DNA from 2 places in the Cellulophaga sp. HaHaR_3_176 genome. Region 2 is predicted to be linked to the other one. Evidence: riboswitches for the same ligand, from Rfam matches in the RefSeq annotation. Region 2 holds a riboswitch; the other holds the start of a gene.
The links. Region 2 has a riboswitch for thiamine pyrophosphate ahead of thiS (sulfur carrier protein ThiS). Riboswitches for the same ligand answer to the same signal wherever they lie in the genome.
Positions count from the first base shown of each region.

Region 1: linked by a shared signal. The riboswitch ahead of tenA (thiaminase II) and the one ahead of thiS (sulfur carrier protein ThiS) in region 2 are both predicted to bind thiamine pyrophosphate.

Region 1 is NZ_CP058990.1:3,006,039-3,015,353, reverse strand. It holds gene H0I23_RS13245 (glycerol-3-phosphate dehydrogenase/oxidase) at 1-1,405, shown strand, start outside; gene H0I23_RS13240 (NAD(P)H-dependent glycerol-3-phosphate dehydrogenase) at 1,402-2,403, opposite strand; gene H0I23_RS13235 (nicotinic acid mononucleotide adenyltransferase) at 2,576-3,502, shown strand; gene H0I23_RS13230 (SulP family inorganic anion transporter) at 3,707-5,341, shown strand; gene thiD (bifunctional hydroxymethylpyrimidine kinase/phosphomethylpyrimidine kinase) at 5,342-6,157, opposite strand; gene tenA (thiaminase II) at 6,145-6,801, opposite strand; TPP riboswitch at 6,934-7,027, opposite strand; gene H0I23_RS13215 (cytochrome c) at 7,067-7,543, opposite strand; gene H0I23_RS13210 (YheT family hydrolase) at 7,581-8,543, opposite strand; gene H0I23_RS13205 (nitronate monooxygenase family protein) at 8,550-9,315, opposite strand, start outside.
Region 2 is NZ_CP058990.1:620,818-630,132, forward strand. It holds gene recQ (DNA helicase RecQ) at 1-1,298, shown strand, start outside; TPP riboswitch at 1,454-1,548, shown strand; gene thiS (sulfur carrier protein ThiS) at 1,664-1,867, shown strand; gene thiC (phosphomethylpyrimidine synthase ThiC) at 1,927-3,786, shown strand; gene H0I23_RS02775 (thiamine phosphate synthase) at 3,939-4,529, shown strand; gene thiE (thiamine phosphate synthase) at 4,567-5,220, shown strand; gene H0I23_RS02785 (thiazole synthase) at 5,223-5,999, shown strand; gene thiH (2-iminoacetate synthase ThiH) at 6,009-7,118, shown strand; gene H0I23_RS02795 (LD-carboxypeptidase) at 7,121-8,176, opposite strand; gene H0I23_RS02800 (aldo/keto reductase) at 8,225-9,067, opposite strand; gene H0I23_RS02805 (potassium/proton antiporter) at 9,218-9,315, opposite strand, start outside.

The DNA of each region.
Region 1 (9,315 bases), 1.4 Mb from region 2:
TTCAGAACGGGCTATTGTACACAAACTAGCACCTCATTTAGTACTTCCCGAAAAAATGTTGCTACCATTAATTGAAAATGGCTCATATGGAAAATGGTTAACATCAATAGGTCTTAAGGTATATGATATTTTAGCTCAGGTTTCAGGAGATGATAAGCGTAAAATGCTAGAGAAAAAGGAAGCTTTAAAATTAGAACCTTTATTACCTAAAAAAATATTGAATGGTGCGGGTTATTATGCAGAATATAGAACAGATGATGCACGTTTGACTATTGAAAATATAAAAACAAGTTTACAACACGGTGCAATGGCATTAAACTATGCATCGGTAAAAGATTTTGTGTATACGAATGAAAAAATAGCAGGAGTAAAAGTTGTTGACGGTATTACGAATGAAGAGTTTACTATAAAATCTAAATATGTAATAAGTGCAGCAGGCCCTTGGGTAGATGAGTTGAGGAGTGTAAATAATTCAAAAAAAGGGAAACGTTTACATTTAACAAAAGGTGTTCATTTAGTTTTTCCTTATGAAAAATTACCTGTAAAACAATCAGTGTACTTTGATATTCCTGATGGTAGAATGATGTTTGCTATTCCGAGAGGAAAAATTACATATGTTGGTACTACAGATACTAACTATAATGATGATAAGGACCATGTGAAAACAGATTTAGCAGATGCGATGTATTTGATTTCGGCTGTAAACAACATGTTTCCATCTATTGAATTAAATATGGAAGATATAGTATCGTCTTGGGCGGGTTTGAGACCTTTAATTCATGAAGAAGGTAAGTCGGCTTCGGAACTTTCACGAAAAGATGAAATTTTCACCTCAGATACAGGTTTGATAAGTATTGCAGGTGGAAAGTTAACAGGCTATAGAAAAATGGCAGAACGAGTATTAGACAGAATTGTAAAGCTTAATGAAGAAGAAGGTGGAAAGGAATTGAAAGAATGTTTTACAGATAAAATTCCTTTGTGTGGCAATGATTTCAAAAAGTTTAAACATGTAAAAAAATATATCACAGAAATTAATACACGACTAAAACCTGAAGGTTTTGAAAAACATGATGCTTGGTTTTTGGTTACCAATTACGGTAAACAAACTGAGATTATTCTCGATAATTATGCTCAACTAAATGATGAAGATAAAAAAGTACGCTTGGCTAAGGCAGAACTTAAATTCGGGATTGATTACGAAATGATACAAAACCCGATGGATTTCTTTATTCGTAGAACAGGTCGTCTATATTTTGATATTGAAAGTATCCGCTATTTAATGACTCCTATTTTAGAAGAGTTTAAAATAGTTTTTAACTTAGATGACGCCAATGTTGAAGCTTATAAAGTCGAATTAGAAAAAGAAATAGACGAACATTCTAATTTTTCTTTAACTAGAGGTTAATCTAATTTGTCGGTCAAATCTTTAAAAACTTTTTTAGGGTTTTTGTCATTATAAAGTATTTGATAAACGGCATCTAGTATAGGTGTATTTGTTTTTTTGTTCTTGTCTTTATCTAATTTATAGGCACTTTTTGTAGCGTAATATCCTTCGGCAACCATTTTCATTTCCATCATGGCACTTTTAACGGTATACCCTTTTCCAATCATGTTTCCAAACATGCGATTACGACTAAATACAGAATAGCCGGTAACTAATAAATCACCTAAATATGCTGAGTTATTAATGTTGCGTTTCATGTTGTGTACTTTTTTAATATAGCGTTTCATTTCACGAATAGCATTACTCATTAAAACACTTTGAAAATTATCACCATAACCAAGCCCATGAGCAATACCAGCAGCAATAGCATATATGTTTTTTAACATAGCAGCATATTCAGTGCCTATGATATCATCAGAAATTTTAGTTTTAATATAATCGCTACTTAAATGTTCGGCAACGATTTCAGCTTTATCTTGGTTGGCACAAGCAATTGTCAAATATGATAAACGTTCAAGAGCAACTTCTTCTGCATGGCAGGGGCCAGTTATAACACCGATATTTTCAAATGGTATGTCATATTTTTCATTAAAATGCTCACCTACAATTAAACCTGTTTCTGGTACAATACCTTTAATTGCAGAAAAAATGGTTTTACCTTCTAACGAGATCTTTAATTTTGATAGTTCTGTTTCTAAAAATGCAGAAGGGACAGCAAATATTAGTATATCGGCATTGTTGATTGCAATATTAATATCATCAGTTAAAAGTAACTGCTTTGTATTAAACTCTACTGAACTTAAATAATTAGGGTTGTGGCCTTGAGTTCTAATATGCTCAATCGCATCAGAATTTCTCATAAACCAGTGAATAGTATCAACGTTTTCTGTCAACATTTTTACTATTGCTGTAGCCCAACTTCCTCCACCTAAAACTGCAAATTTCAAATCTCTATTCATAGTCCATTATCTAAAAAAAAGTAAGGTAAACAATTCTTTAGAAGTTTGCCAAAAACTTTATCTCTTTACAAATTTAACAAAATTAAAAACAATGTAGATTGCTGATAAATAGTGTTTTGTGTTTTTTGGCACGAGAATTGTTTTGTGATAAATAACCATAAAGATTTAGATTATGAGAAAATTAAAATTATTATTCGGATTCGTATTTGTAGGAGTGTTAGCAGCATCTTGTTACACAGAGGTGTTTATAGAAGATGATTATATAATTGAAGAAACTCGTTTTAATGTAAATCAAGTACTAGCATCAAGTGAGTTGTGGTATGTAGATATTAATGCAACAATTGGGAACGGAGAAATACCTTTTTTGCAACGTGCATTTACTGTGACTTTTGATGGTGGTGTTTTGTTAGCTAATAATAATTTATCAGGTATTGGAAAAACAGGAAATGGTTTTGGAATAGATGTAGGTACATATAATGGTTTTGATGGAATAGTAGAAATTAATCATGATATTGATGGAAGCTGGGTTCTTGGTGTTTTTGTAGTGAATAGTAAAACGATTGAATTGTATGATAGTAGATCTGATACATCTTATTTTTTAAAAGGATATCAAAGAAGTAATTTTGATTACGATATGGTTTTTTATGATAATATTCAGTATTTCTTGCAAGAATATGATGCTTGGGAAAAAGTATATACTAGTAACGAAGGAGCTTTAAATGATTTTGATAACGAAAACTTTCTTCAATTCTTAACGGGTAATCAGTCAGATTTTTTTAGATCTTCAATAGATAATAGGGGAACAGGAATAAATACCTTGCAATGGGATTTTGAAGGGGATTACCAAGTATATGATGTTGCTAATGATAACTCGTTGAAAGTTTTAACCTTGAGTTACGATTTTATTGGAGATGATTATTTTGAGTTATATGTAATAAATGATAAAACGATTGAATTATACCACCCAAATAGTGGAACAACGTATGAATTTAAAGGTAGGGGGTATATACAATACTTAAAAACCGATGAAAATGCGACAACAAGAAAAAGAATAAAAGTTGATAATCCAATAATGAATGTTACTAGAAAGAAAAAATAATTAAAATAGTTTTTTAGGTTGGTAAGTTTTGTAACCGCTTTAAGATTAATATCTTAAAGCGGTTTTTTAATACTTATTTTTTAAATTATTTTAAGAATCAACAAAAAGGAAAGATGTAATCTGCTAATTATGTTATAATTAAGGCTGCATAGTGTCGTGCAGTTGAAAAGTAGTACTTTTGCCACTTCAAAAAAATTAGTACAAATAATGAATTTTATCAAAAAACTTACTTCCAATCCTAAAAACGATTTTTTCGCAGGGGTAACCGTGTCTCTAGCGATGATTCCAGAAGTGGTGGCTTTTGCTTTTGTGGCAAACATCGATCCTTTAGTGGCGTTATCAGGGGCATTTATTGTTGGGTTAATTACAGCAATTTTTGGAGGTAGACCAGGCTTGATTTCAGGTGCAGCTGGTGCTGTGGCAGTTATTTTTGTAGACTTAATAAAAGAAGGTCATGTTAGAGGTTTGGAGTTTGATATTCCTGTAGAGAATATGGGGTATTATTACTTGCTTGGGGCTGTTATTTTAATGGGGCTTATTCAAATTTTTGCAGGTGTTTTAAAATTAGGTCGCTTTGTACGTTTAATTCCGCATTCAGTAATGATGGGGTTTGTAAATGGTTTAGCTATTGTCATCTTCATGGCGCAAGTAAAAATGTTTAGCCATAAAATACCGAACCCAGACCCGAGTGCTGTTGAAAGGTATTTAAGTATTTATATGCAAGGAGCTGAGTTGTATATGATGATTGGTTTAGTATTGTTTACAATGGCAATAATTCATTTTTTACCTAAGTTAACTACTAAAATACCAGCAGCATTAACAGCAATATTGATTACTACTTTCGGTGTTATATTGTTAGATTTAGATGTAACAACTGTAGGTTCATATATTAGAGAAGGTGGAGGAGATGGCTTAAGTGGTGAATTTCCAACACCTAATAAAGAGTTTTGGCAATTTTTACCTTTTAATTTAGACACGTTTACGTTTATTCTTCCGTATGCTTTCTTAGCTGCAAGTGTAGGTTTAATAGAAAGTTTGATGACTATGAATTTAGTAGACGAGCTAACAGATACTCGTGGTAGAGGTAATAGAGAATGTGTTGCTCAAGGTTTTGGTAACATTGCGAGTGGTTTGTTAGGCGGTACAGGTGGTTGTGGTATGATTGGCCAAACAGTAATTAATATAAATGCAAAAGGTAGAGGAAGATTATCTGGTATTGTAATGGCGGTAACATTACTTTCTTTTATTTTATTTGCTGATACATATATTGAACAAGTACCTATTGCAGCATTAATAGGAGTAATGTTTATGATGGTTATAGAAACTTTTGCTTGGTCAAGTTTTAGAATCTTAAAAAAGATTCCTATGTCAGATGCATTTGTTTTAATTGCAGTATCTGCTATAACCGTGTTTTTCGATTTAGCTATAGCAGTATTTATTGGTGTAATTATTTCAGCTCTTGCTTTCTCTTGGGAAAATGCAAAACGTATTCGTGCTCGTAAAAATGTAGATGAAAACGGAGTGAAAACATACGAAATTTTTGGCCCTTTATTTTTTGGATCAACAACTGGTTTTACTGAAAAATTTGATGTAGCTAATGATCCGGAAGAGGTTGTTATTGATTTTAAAGATAGCCGTATTGCAGATATGTCAGGTATTGAAGCTATTAATAAGCTTTCTGAACGTTATAAAATTGCAGGTAAAAAATTACATTTAAAGCATTTAAGTAAAGATTGTATAAAACTTTTAGCAACTGCCGATGATATTGTAGATGTTAATGTTTTAGAAGATCCAAAATATAAAGTTGTTGCCGACGGATTTAATTACGACGACCAATAACTACCAAAATTTATAAAAATGATGTAGCGGACCATGCCCTTTTCCTAGTGTATGGTCCGCACTTTTTTTAATAGCACCTTCCAAGTATTCTTTTCCTTTCAAAACAGATTCATTTAAGGTGAACTCTTTTGCTAAAAAAGCAGCTATAGCCGATGATAGGGTGCAGCCTGTACCATGTGTATTTTGGGTCTGTACTTTTTTTGAAGTAAGTTCGAAATATTCTTTCGAATCAAAATTGTAAAAAATATCAGTAAGAGTGTCATTGTTTAAATGGCCAGCCTTTAATAAAACAGAGACGCTATAGGCATCTGCTAATTCTTTTGCATAAAACTTTAGATTAGTGCCTTCAATTTTTTTGTTTAATAGTATTTCACATTCAGGTATATTCGGGGTAATAATTGTCGCAATGGACATTAGCTTACTCTTAATGGCTTTAATAGCATTGTCTAATACTAGCTTGTCGCCAGATGTAGCTACCATAACAGGATCTATTACAATTGGTGTGGCTTTGTATTTTTCAAGCGTTTTTACAACCATGTTAATAATTTCTGTAGAATGGAGCATTCCAATTTTTATGGCATCGGTACCGATATCATCTAAAACGGCTTGTATTTGCTTTTGTAAGTGTAGCACTGGAACTGGGTGTATATCAGTAACACCAATTGTATTTTGAGCAGTTAAGGCTGTTATTGCAGAGGTGCCATAGCAACCACAGGCACTAAACGTTTTTAAATCTGCTTGAATTCCTGCTCCACCGCCAGAATCACTGCCTGCAATAGTTAAAACTCTAGCGTAGTTTTGTGTCATATTTTCCATTTTTCTAAAGTATAGGCACTTTCCCAAAATAGCCATTCCATTTTTGATGCCAATAAAAATGAATTAGTCATTTTTATACGAGTTTCTTCTGTTGTTTTTTCAGCATATAAATCGCAAATTTGAATAGCTTTCTGCACAGCAATTCCAAAATCTTCACCAGCATAAGTATTAATCCAATCTTGATAAGGGTTGTTCTCCTTAGTTTGATGTTCTAAAATAAAATCACCAACTTTTTTATATATCCAAAAACAAGGTAACACTGCGGCAAGTGCCTCTTCAATTGAGTTTAAGTTAAATGTTTTATTTAAAAAACCAACATATAAAAGGCAAGAAGGTGATAGCTTAGCGTTTGTAGTGTCATCTATATTTTTAAGATATGTAGCGTGCAAAATTTGCTCCACTTTTATAGTGTCATTTGCAAAACTTAAAAAATGTTCAACATGTTTTGGATCTTCTAATTTAGTACCAATGCCTGCTAAGATTTTACCAAAATCTGCTAAGTAAAATGCATCTTGTTGTATGTAAAATTCAAATTTTTTTAAAGGAAGAGTGCCGTCAGCTAATTCGTTTATAAAAGCATGATTAGTGATTTTTTTGAAAGTAGGGCTCATTTTCTCCCAAGTATGTTCACTCCACTTCATCATAGTGTCTGTTTTGAAGTGGTTTTGAATAAAAATAAAAAGTAATTTTTATCAATTGTAAAATTCATAGTTGCAAATAGTTTTAACAAGTAGGTAAAACGATTGCACACAGGTAACAAATGATAGTTTTCTATGAAGATGCAAAATGCGTTTCCCTTCGTTGCTATTAAACAAATCAGGTTCAAAGGGTAATTTCTCAGCCCCCAAAAGAGCACCCCTAACGATTAAAATAACTACGGCTACAATTTTGTAGCCGTAGAGGATAACATTATAAAGTTCTTAAATACTCGGCAATAGCTCTAGTGTCGTCTTCAGATAAACCACTATCTAACATAATTGCATTATTATACTCTTCTAACAATGCTTTAGCTATTGGATCTTTTTTAAGCATTTCAGTTGGGTTTTTAATCATATTCATAACCCAAGCCGGATTTCTTCTATCGTAAACACCAGCCAAAGCAGGGCCTATCATTCTTTCCTCAGCCATATGACAAGCAGTACAAACCGTACTATATTTAGCTTCACCAGCGGCTGCTAAATCAGTATCTATATCAGAAAATTCGATATCCTTAAAAGGGCCAATACCTTCATTATCCATGTCAACAGGAACACCTTTTGAAGCACTAGTAGCTTTATCTTCAGTTTTGGTACGTTGCATGTCAAAACCACCTTTTTTTTCTTCTTTTTTTTCACCACAACTAGTTAATAGAACGCCAATTGCTAAAATGCTAAGTATTTTTTTCATTATTGAGTTAATTTATTAAAACACTAAGATAAGTTATTTACAAAAATTCTTTTATAAAATCAATAGATCTTTTTTCAGTATAAGTTGTGTTTTTTACTCCGAAAAAGCCAACATGACCACCGTAATTAGGAATTTCTAAATGTAAATTTTCATTTTCTTGAGCTTCTTTTTTAGGATAACACTCTGGCCCTAAAAAAGAATCGTTTTTGCTATTGATAATTAAAGTTGGCACTTTTATATTTGGTAAAAAAGATAGGCAACTAGATTTTGTGTAATAATCAATGGCATCAATAAAACCGTGTGCTTTACTTGTATATACATCATCAAAATCTTTTAAAGTTTTAATGCTTAAAATTTCTTTATCTGAAATTTTATCAGGGAAAAGCTGTTGCTTAGCTCGTAATTTTTCTATTAGATGTTTTTTAAACCTAATTGCGTAAAGCGCATTTTTAGGCTTCAGCAACTCTTTTAACGAACTATGTAAATCACATGGGACCGAGACTGCTACAGCTCCTTTTAATTCAGGAGGTAGTTTTCTTTTTTCACCTAAATATTTAAGCACTAGGTTACCGCCTAGACTAAAACCTTTTATGAAAATTTGAGCGTATTTATTTTTACTTAGTATATGATTTATAACAGACTCTAAATCTTCTGTTGCGCCAGAGTGATACGATCTAAATAATGCATTAGGAGTACCGCTGCAACTGCGTAAATTTATTGCGCAAGCATCTATACCAGAAAGGTTAGCGTGTTTTGCGCTACCTGTAATATAAGGGCGTTGTGCGCTACCTTCTAAACCATGAATTAAGATAATTACCTTGTTAGATGTTTGGTTAGAAAAACTCCAATCTACATCTAAAAAATCACTATCTGGCAATATTATACGTTCCCTTTTTTGTGATAAACCGCTTACTTTTCTTAATACTCCAGAATATATGGTAGATAAATGTCCGTTCTTAAAATAAAAAGGAGGATCATAAGTAGATGGTATTAATGGCATTGTTTTTTATTTCGGGTAGTTTTCTAAAACTTTGATTTGTTCTTCGATAGCTGATTTAAATTCAGATTTAAGCGTGTTAACTAATTCAGAAACAGGAACAGTATTGTCAATCAAAGCAACACCTTGCCCAGCAGACCAAATTGTTTTCCAAGCTTTAGCTTCAGTATCTAATTCTTTACCAAAATCAATTTTCACATCTTTCTTTAAGTCATCTTCGGTAATACCTGCAGCTTTTAAACTTGCACCTAAAAAATTGGCGTGTACTCCTGATATTGAAGCTGTGTAAACAACATCACTTGCTCCTGCTTCAATAATCATTTTTCGGTACTCATCAGTTGCTCTACTTTCTTCTGTGTTTATAAAGCGAGTACCCATGTAAGCCATATCAGCTCCCATTTGTAATGCAGAAGCAACATCTCTACCAGTACTAATACATCCTGAAAGTAAAATAGTTTTATGATAGAATTTTTTTATTTCCGAAACTAAAGTCATTGGGTTTATAGTGCCTGCATGGCCACCAGCGCCTGCGGCAACAAGTATTAAGCCATCTACACCAGCCTCTGAGGCTTTTTCAGCATGTCTTTTTTTAATAATATCATGAAAAACAAGACCGCCATAACTATGTATCGCATCTACAACTTGTGGTACGGCACCTAAAGAAGTGATTATTAAAGGAACTTTGTGCTTTATACAAATTTTTAAATCAGCTTCTAACCTTGGGTTAGTTTGATGAACAATAAGGTTAACACCAAAAGGAGCTGCTTTTTTACCT
Region 2 (9,315 bases):
AACCTGATGTTCGCTTTGTTATTCATCATGATATTCCTAAAAGTATTGAAAGTTATTATCAAGAAACTGGTAGGGCAGGTAGAGATGGTGGAGAAGGACATTGTTTAGCATTTTATTCTTATAAAGACATAGAGAAGTTAGAAAAGTTTATGTCTGGTAAACCTGTTGCTGAGCAAGAAATTGGTAATGCATTGTTACAAGAAATGGTAGCCTATGCAGAAACTTCGATGTCTCGTAGAAAATTTATCCTTCATTATTTTGGAGAGTATTTTGATGAGGTGAATGGAGATGGAGCCCTTATGGATGATAATACAAAAAATCCAAAAGACAAAGAAGAAGCAAAAGATGATTTGGTAAAAGTTATTAAGGTGGTGAAAGGCACTATGGAGAAGTTTAAATCCAAAGAAATAGTCAAAGTACTTACCGGAAAAACGAATGCAATTATAGCATCACATAAAACAGACGAAAAACCTTTTTTTGGTATAGGTAAAGATAAAGGTGTTGAACATTGGATGGCTTTAGTGCGCCAAGGCTTAGTAGCTGGTTACATGAAAAAAGAAATAGAACAATACGGCATTCTTCATGTAACAGAAAAAGGAGCAGCTTATTTAGAGAATCCTGTTTCTTTTATGATGACTAAAGATCACGTATACAATCAAGCTACTGACGATGCTATTGTAAGCGCAGCTAAAACTAGTGGAGGAGTAGCAGATGAAAAATTGCTGAAAATCTTAAAGGATTTAAGGAAAAAAGAAGGTCAAAAACTGGGAGTACCACCATTTGTTATTTTTCAAGATCCATCTTTACAAGATATGGCTCTTAAATACCCGATTAGCATTGAAGAGTTAGTAAATATTCATGGTGTAGGAGAGGGGAAAGCTAAAAAATATGGAAAACCATTTATTAGTTTTATCAAACAATATGTTGAAGATAATGATATTATCAGACCAGATGATCTAGTTGTTAAAAGTACTGGTGCAAATTCAGCTTTAAAGTTATATGTGATTCAAAATGTAGATCGTAAGCTTCCATTAGATGATATTGCTTCAGCAAAAGGGTTAGCCATTCCTGATTTAATAAAGGAAATGGAACAGATTGTGTATAGCGGAACGAAATTAAATATAAGCTATTGGATCGATGAAATTTTAGACGAAGATCAGCAAGAAGAATTGCATGATTACTTTTTAGAAGCAGATTCAGATGGAATAGAAGATGCTATTACAGAGTTTGATGGTGATTATGAAGATGAAGAATTACGCCTTTTTAGAATTAAATTTATTAGTGAAGTTGCCAATTAAAAACTTCTTTTAGTAAAAAAATAGACTATAACACTCCTAAATTTTAGGGGTGTTATTTTTTTATAGGCATGTTACTAAATTGTTAATTCTTAGAAATTATCATTTAAATATCCTCATTCCGGTTTTAGTATCATAGTTTTTTTATAGTTTTACAGAGTAAACTTTAGGGGTGTTCCTTTTACGGAACTGAGAAATACCCTTTGAACCTGATGCGGTTAGTACCGCCGAAGGGAAAAGTTGAAAAATACCTTGAAATGGGTATTTGCAACCTTTTCATATGTGTGTGCTTTGTTCTTAAAGCACCTCATTTTTCAAAGAATATTCTCTGCTTTTAAAATTTACAGCATATTTAAAATATACTGTACATGATTTCTATTTTAGTTAACGAAAAACCAATACGTATTCAAAAAAATACAAACGTATTGCAACTTCTCGAAAAATTGCGAACTCCTCAAAACGGAATTGCAGTCGCTTTAAACAATACTATTATCACCAAAGATTTCTGGAAATATGAAATCTTGGATGATAATGATTCACTTCTGATTATTCAAGCCACTCAAGGCGGTTAATTGCACTTTAGAAACTCCAAGCACAGTATTTATTTCTTAAAGATCAAATCTCACAATATATGAAAAGCAAAGACACCGCACCAAAAAACGAAAAGCTTAGCACGCAACCTTTTCCTAATTCTAAAAAAATTTATGTAGCAGGAAAACTACATCCACAATTAAAAGTGGCCATGCGAGAAATTGCGTTGAGTGATACTAAAGATTCCTTGACTGGCAAACTTACGCCAAACGAGCCAGTTACGGTCTATGACACTTCAGGACCTTATACAGACCCTACAAAAGAAATAAATGTTCACAAAGGAATAGATAGAATCCGTGAGCAGTGGGTTTTAGATCGTGGAGATGTAGAACAATTAGAAGAGTTTAGCTCAGAATATTGTAATGAACGTCTAAACAATAAGAATTTAGATCATATGCGTTTTTCACTTCTAAAAAAGCCAATGCGTGCTAAAGAGGGCAAAAATGTAACGCAGCTGCATTATGCTAAAAAGGGAATAATCACTCCAGAAATGGAATACATTGCCATTCGTGAGAATCAGCGTATGGAGGAAATGACCGAAATTGCCAAACAGCACAAAGGAGAACATTTTGGCGCGGCAATCCCCGATAAAATTACGGCAGAATTTGTACGAGAAGAAGTGGCTAGAGGTAGAGCTGTAATTCCTAGTAATATAAATCACCCAGAAGCAGAACCCATGATTTTGGGTCGTAACTTTTTGGTGAAGATAAATGCCAATATTGGAAACTCTGCCGTAACCTCTTCCATAGAAGAAGAAGTAGAAAAAGCGGTTTGGGCATGCCGTTGGGGGGCAGATAATATTATGGATTTGTCTACAGGGCAAAACATCCATGAAACTAGAGAGTGGATTATTCGAAACTCTCCAGTACCTGTAGGGACTGTGCCTATTTACCAAGCTTTAGAAAAAGTGAATGGCGTCGCAGAAGACCTTACTTGGGAAATTTTTAGAGATACACTTATTGAGCAAGCAGAACAGGGAGTAGATTACTTTACAATTCATGCAGGTGTTTTATTGCGTTATGTACCTATGACCGCTAAACGAGTTACAGGTATTGTTTCTCGTGGAGGTTCTATTATGGCCAAATGGTGTTTAGCACATCATAAAGAGAGTTTCTTGTACACACATTTCGAAGATATTTGTGAGATTTTAAAACAATACGACGTAGCGTTTTCTTTAGGAGATGGTTTACGTCCTGGATCTGTTGCAGATGCTAATGATGAGGCACAATTTGCAGAGTTAGAAACATTGGGGGAACTAACAAAAATAGCCCGTAAGCATGAAGTGCAATGTTTTATAGAGGGCCCTGGTCACGTACCAATGCATATGATCAAAGAAAATATGGAGAAGCAAATAGAACTTTGTGATGAAGCTCCTTTTTATACGTTAGGACCTTTAACTACAGATATTGCGCCAGGTTATGACCATATTACCTCCGGTATTGGAGCCGCTATGATTGGTTGGTTTGGTTGTGCTATGCTATGTTATGTAACACCAAAAGAACACTTAGGATTGCCTAATAAACAAGATGTGAGAACAGGAGTAATTACGTACAAGCTTGCAGCCCATGCGGCCGATTTAGCAAAGGGGCACCCAGGGGCGCAACATAGAGATAATGCACTCTCAAAAGCGCGATTTGAATTTAGATGGGAAGATCAGTTTAATCTAGGACTAGATCCGGAATTAGCTCGAGAGTATCATGATGAAACCTTGCCTGCCGATGGGGCAAAAGTGGCACATTTTTGTTCTATGTGCGGACCTAAATTTTGTTCTATGAAAATATCACAAGAAGTAAGAGATTTTGCCGCGGAGCATGATATTGTTGATAATGAAGTCATTCAAAAAGGAATGGAGGAGAAGTCTAAAGAATTTAAAGATAAAGGGTCAGAAGTATATTTGTAGTATACACAGGAGGTTCCTACGCCTTGGAAAAAGGCGTAGTCGGGCTTTCCGTTATATCTTTTGCCTATTCGTATAAGTTTATGTCGTTTTACGCCATAAATTTACACCAACAGCAAAAGGATGCCACTGCAATCCCTAACCCAAAAAAAAGTATGATAGTTCTTATAGCGCCAGAGGAAGATATTGCCAATGAAATTGAAATTTTACACCAACTTTTTGAAGCCGGTTTAGTCTATTTTCATTTAAGAAAGCCTTCTAAAAATTATCAAGAGCATTGTGATTATTTAGATTTGATAGATGAGAAGTATCATAACCGTATCGTTGTGCATTATTTTCATGAATTAGTGAATGTATATAATTTAAAAGGTATTCATTTTCAGGAGCAAAAAAGAATAGATCATATAGATAATCCAGGGCAATATTTTAAACCGCTCAATATGTATGGTAAAACCATCAGTTCTTCATTTCATGATCCAGACGTTTTAAAGGCTTGTGGGTTTGAATTTGATTATCATTTATTAAGTCCCGTTTTTTCTTCAATTTCTAAAAAAGGATATGAAGGTAAAGGTTTTAAGGTAACCCATATTCAAAAACGGATTATTGGTATGGGCGGAGTTACAGAGAACAATATTGAAGAAATTCATCAATTAGGGTATCAAGGTATAGGAGTTTTAGGCGGAGTCTGGAATAATAGTGCTCCTGTAACAGCGTTTAAAGCCATGCAAAACTATTACAACAAATAACAAAACTACAGACTAATATATTTTAAATAGAATATCAATGCAATTACCAAATTTACACTACATATCACAAGGAGAAACACCTCAAGAGCATTTAAATAATATCAAAAGTGCCTGTACGGCAGGTGCAGCATTGGTGCAGCTACGATTAAAAAATTTGAGTCCTAAAAAGGTTTTGAAATTTGCTACAGAAGCCCGAGAAATTACAGATCATTATCAAACTAGATTGATAATAAATGATCACTATAGAATAGCCAAGGAGGTAAAAGCAGATGGTGTTCATTTAGGAAGAACAGATACTTGCCCGACTATTGCTAAAAAGTATTTAGAAAGCTGGCAAATTATTGGCGGTACCGCAAATACAGTCAGTGATTGTAATATACTTATTACTAAAAAAGTAGATTATATAGGTTTAGGGCCTTATCATTTTACGAAAACGAAAGAGAGTTTAAGTCCTATTTTGGGTATTGATGGTTATGCGGATATAATGAAGTATATACAAACAGATATTCCTGTTATTGCAGTAGGTGGTATTGTAATAAATGATGTTTCTGAAATTCTAGAAACAGGAATTTACGGGGTAGCAGTAGCCTCAGAAATTACTAAAAATTTTAATAGCATTAATCTTTTTAAGAAAGCGTTAGAAAAAACAAGCATTGAAGAACAGGTGTGGAGACCCAACCTAAATCAATAAATATGGTAGATATATTGAACATAGCAGATAAAACATTTAAATCACGTTTATTTACGGGGACGGGTAAGTTTTCTAGTGCTCAAGTAATGGAAGAGGCCATTCTTGCTTCAGAGAGCGAGTTGGTTACCGTAGCTTTGAAACGGGTAGATTTAGAAGATGAAGCAGACGATATCTTAAGCCATTTAAAGAGTAGTAGGATTGATTTATTACCTAATACTTCAGGGGTTCGTACTGCAAAAGAGGCTGTTTTTGCAGCACAATTATCAAGAGAGGCTCTTGATACCAATTGGATAAAATTAGAAATTCATCCAGACCCTCGGTATTTATTACCAGACCCAATAGAAACCTTAAAAGCAGCTGAAGAATTAGTGAAACTAGGATTTGTAGTTATGCCATATATACATGCAGACCCCGTTTTATGCAAGCGTTTAGAAGATGTAGGAGTGCAATGTGTGATGCCATTAGGCGCTCCTATTGGTAGTAATAAAGGCATAAAAACAGAAGATTTTTTAAAAATCATTATAGAACAAAGTAATGTGCCTGTAATTGTAGATGCAGGTATTGGTGCCCCATCTCATGCCGCTTATGCTATGGAGCTCGGGGCAGATGCTGTTTTGGTAAATACAGCAATAGCCGTTTCTCAGAACCCAATAGCCATGGGGCAAGCCTTTAAAATGGCCGTAGAAGCAGGGAGAATGGCTTATCTGGCTAAACTAGCACCTGTTAAAGAACAAGCGGAAGCCAGTAGCCCTTTAACTTCTTTTTTAAACGAAATTTAAAAGTACACTATGTCATTTAAAACCACATTTGAGCAGTATGATTGGAATACCTTAGAAAAAGAAATCTATGCCGTAACCACTGCTGAGGTTGCTCAAATACTTCAAAAAGAAAAAATAGAATTAGAAGATTTTAAAGCCTTAATTTCTCCAGCCGCAAAACCTTTTTTGGAGCAAATGGCACAGCGCAGCAATCAGCTTACTAAAAAAAGATTTGGGAATACTATGCAAATGTATATTCCCATGTACCTGTCTAATGAATGTCAGAATATTTGCACCTATTGTGGCTTTAGTATGACTAACAAAATTCCTAGGAAAACCTTAACCGATGCTGAGATTTTAAAAGAAGTAACTAAGATAAAAAGTTTAGGGTACGATCATATTTTATTAGTTACTGGTGAGGCTAATAAAACGGTAGGAGTGTCGTATATAAAGCATGCTATCGAACTAATAAAAAACAATTTCTCCAATATAAGCATGGAGGTACAACCACTAGACCAAGAGGAATACGAAACCTTAGTTGCCGCAGGCTTATATGCTGTTTTGGTGTATCAAGAGACGTATCACGAAGCTACCTATAAAGTGCATCACCCTAAAGGGAAAAAATCAAATTTTCATTACCGTTTAGATACTCCAGATAGATTGGGAAAAGCGGGAATCCACAAAATAGGTATTGGTGCTTTATTTGGCTTAGAAGATTGGCGCGTAGATAGTTTTTATACGGCTTTGCATTTACGGTATTTGCAAAAGACCTATTGGAAAACAAAGTATTCTATTTCTTTTCCAAGATTACGCCCTTTTGAAGGTGATGTTGCTCCTAAAGTAGAAATGACAGATTCAGATTTGGTACAATTAATTTGTGCGTATCGCTTGCTAGATGAAGATGTGGAGTTATCTATGTCTACCCGAGAAAGTGAAAAATTCAGGGATCACATTATTCATTTAGGTATTACCTCTATCAGTGCCGAATCAAAAACCAATCCTGGAGGGTATAGCGTAGAACCGCAATCCTTAGAGCAGTTTGAAATTTCTGACGAGCGTTCTACAGCCGAAATAAAAGCGATGATTCAATCTCAAGGATATGAGGTTGTATTCAAAGATTGGGATAAAGCCTATTCTTAAACTTATATAACGGCTTTTTCCTGTAGTTTTAGCGTCATTTTATCCGCATCAAAAGTGGCATTGATTCCAATAGGAAGTGTCATGTTGTTTTTTACATGACCAAAACTCATACCGTAGGCTGTAGGAATGTTTAAAGGTTTGAGTCGGTCTAAAATCACATCTCTAAGGGTAAAGCTTCCTGAAGCCGCCGGTTTATCACAGCCATTACAAACACCCACCATAATACCTGCAGCATGTTTGAAAGTACCACCTTCTATTAATTGGGTAAGCATCCGATCTATGCGGTAAGGAGCTTCTTCTACATCTTCTATAAAAACAATGGCATCGGTAAAATCTATTTCATGTGGAGTACCAATTAAAGCATTGATGAGGGTTAAACTTCCGCCCAACAATTTACCCGTAGCTTTCCCAGGAGTAACCGTGTACCTATCAAATTCTGGATTGTTTAATAGCGTTTCATCTTCAAGAATAACATTTTTTATTAGCAGCTGATGTTCAGGATGAATGATAACATTTTCCAGTTGTTGTATAGAATATTTATCATCTAGAGTGCTCCCAACCGGACCATGAAAAGTTATAAGTCCTGTCTCGGAATATATGCCATTGGCTAAGGCCGTAATATCACTAAATCCAACAAGTACTTTTGGGTTATTTTTAATTAGCTCATAATCTAGAAGATGCATGATTCTTGTACAACCATATCCGCCTCGAGCGCATAAGATACCGTCTACATTAGGGTTGGCAAACATTTCATTAACATCAGCAGCGCGTTCTGTATCGGTATTGCTAAAATAACCGTAGTTCCAGAGTAGGCGCTCCGTATGATATGGAATGAACCCCATTTTAACCAAAGTGTCTTTTGCCTTCTCTAATACTTCAGGTTTTACCGCATAACCTGGGGCAATTAAACCTATAGTATCACCTTTTTTAAGACGCTTAGGTTTGATAGTTTCTATAGTTTTTTCATTCTGTTTTACGTTGGCGAAAATAGAAAAGGGTAGGAGTGATGCTGCTGAAACACCTATAATATTGGTAAAAAAGTTTCTGCGAGATCTCATTTTAGTTAATTAAGGTTGGTAAGGTTATGTTTTAAAAATAGTAATTAATTACTCTCTATCGGGCCATAAATTAGGATGCTCTCCGCTATAGCCTAATTTAGGAATATTATTAATCTGCTGAATTTCTTCATGCGTTAAATCAAAATCAAAAATATCAATATTTTCTTTGATTCGTTCTTTTGTGGTAGATTTTGGAATTACAATAACATCATGTTGTGTTACCCAACGTAAACAAATCTTAGCAACAGTAGTATTATGGTTCAAAGCAATAGATTTTAGTGTGCTATTGTTTAGAATTTCACCTCTGCCAAGGGGTGACCAAGATTGCACTGTGATATTTTTAGCTTTACAAAACGCAGTAACCTCAGGTTGCCAATATCCAGGATGAAATTCTATCTGATTAATGGCAGGTAAAACTCGTGCTGTTTTAAAAAGCGCTTTTAAATGTTCTGGCCAAAAATTACTAACTCCAATAGATTTTATCTTCCCTTCAGTCTGTAAATCTTCCATGGCGCGCCATGCTTCCGCATTTGCATGCTGCCAATTATCATAATTCTTAGCATTTGCAGGCCAATGAATCAAGTATAGGTCTATATATTCTAATTGTAGTTTTTTTAGAGAGGTTTCAAATTCAGATTTAGCCTCTTCATAGGAAAGATTTTCTCTCCATAATTTTGTAGTAACTTTTATTTCTTCTCTAGGAACACCACTTAGTTTGATGCCTTTACCCACAGCTTCTTCATTATTATATTTAGAGGCAGTATCTAATAAACGATACCCGTTTTTCAGTGCAAATTTTACAGCGTCAATACCTTCTTGTTCTGTTGCCTTATACGTTCCAAAACCTACAATAGGTATTTTATTTCCGTCATTTAAAACAATCTCTTTCATGTAGTCTATCTATTTTATAATATACTATGCTACCAATTTTTGATACACTAAATATATTGATAAACTAAATAATGAAAGTAATACTTAGGGGTATTTAACTTTTTATTGACAGCTATAGTTTCGAAATAGAATAGTTTATTATTTTACCTATTATGCTTTACGAATTTTTAGAGTTTCATAAACTTCATCAAAAATATTAGGTCTATCAGCAAGAACAATAAGGGTGTCTTGTGGTTCAATTTTGGTTA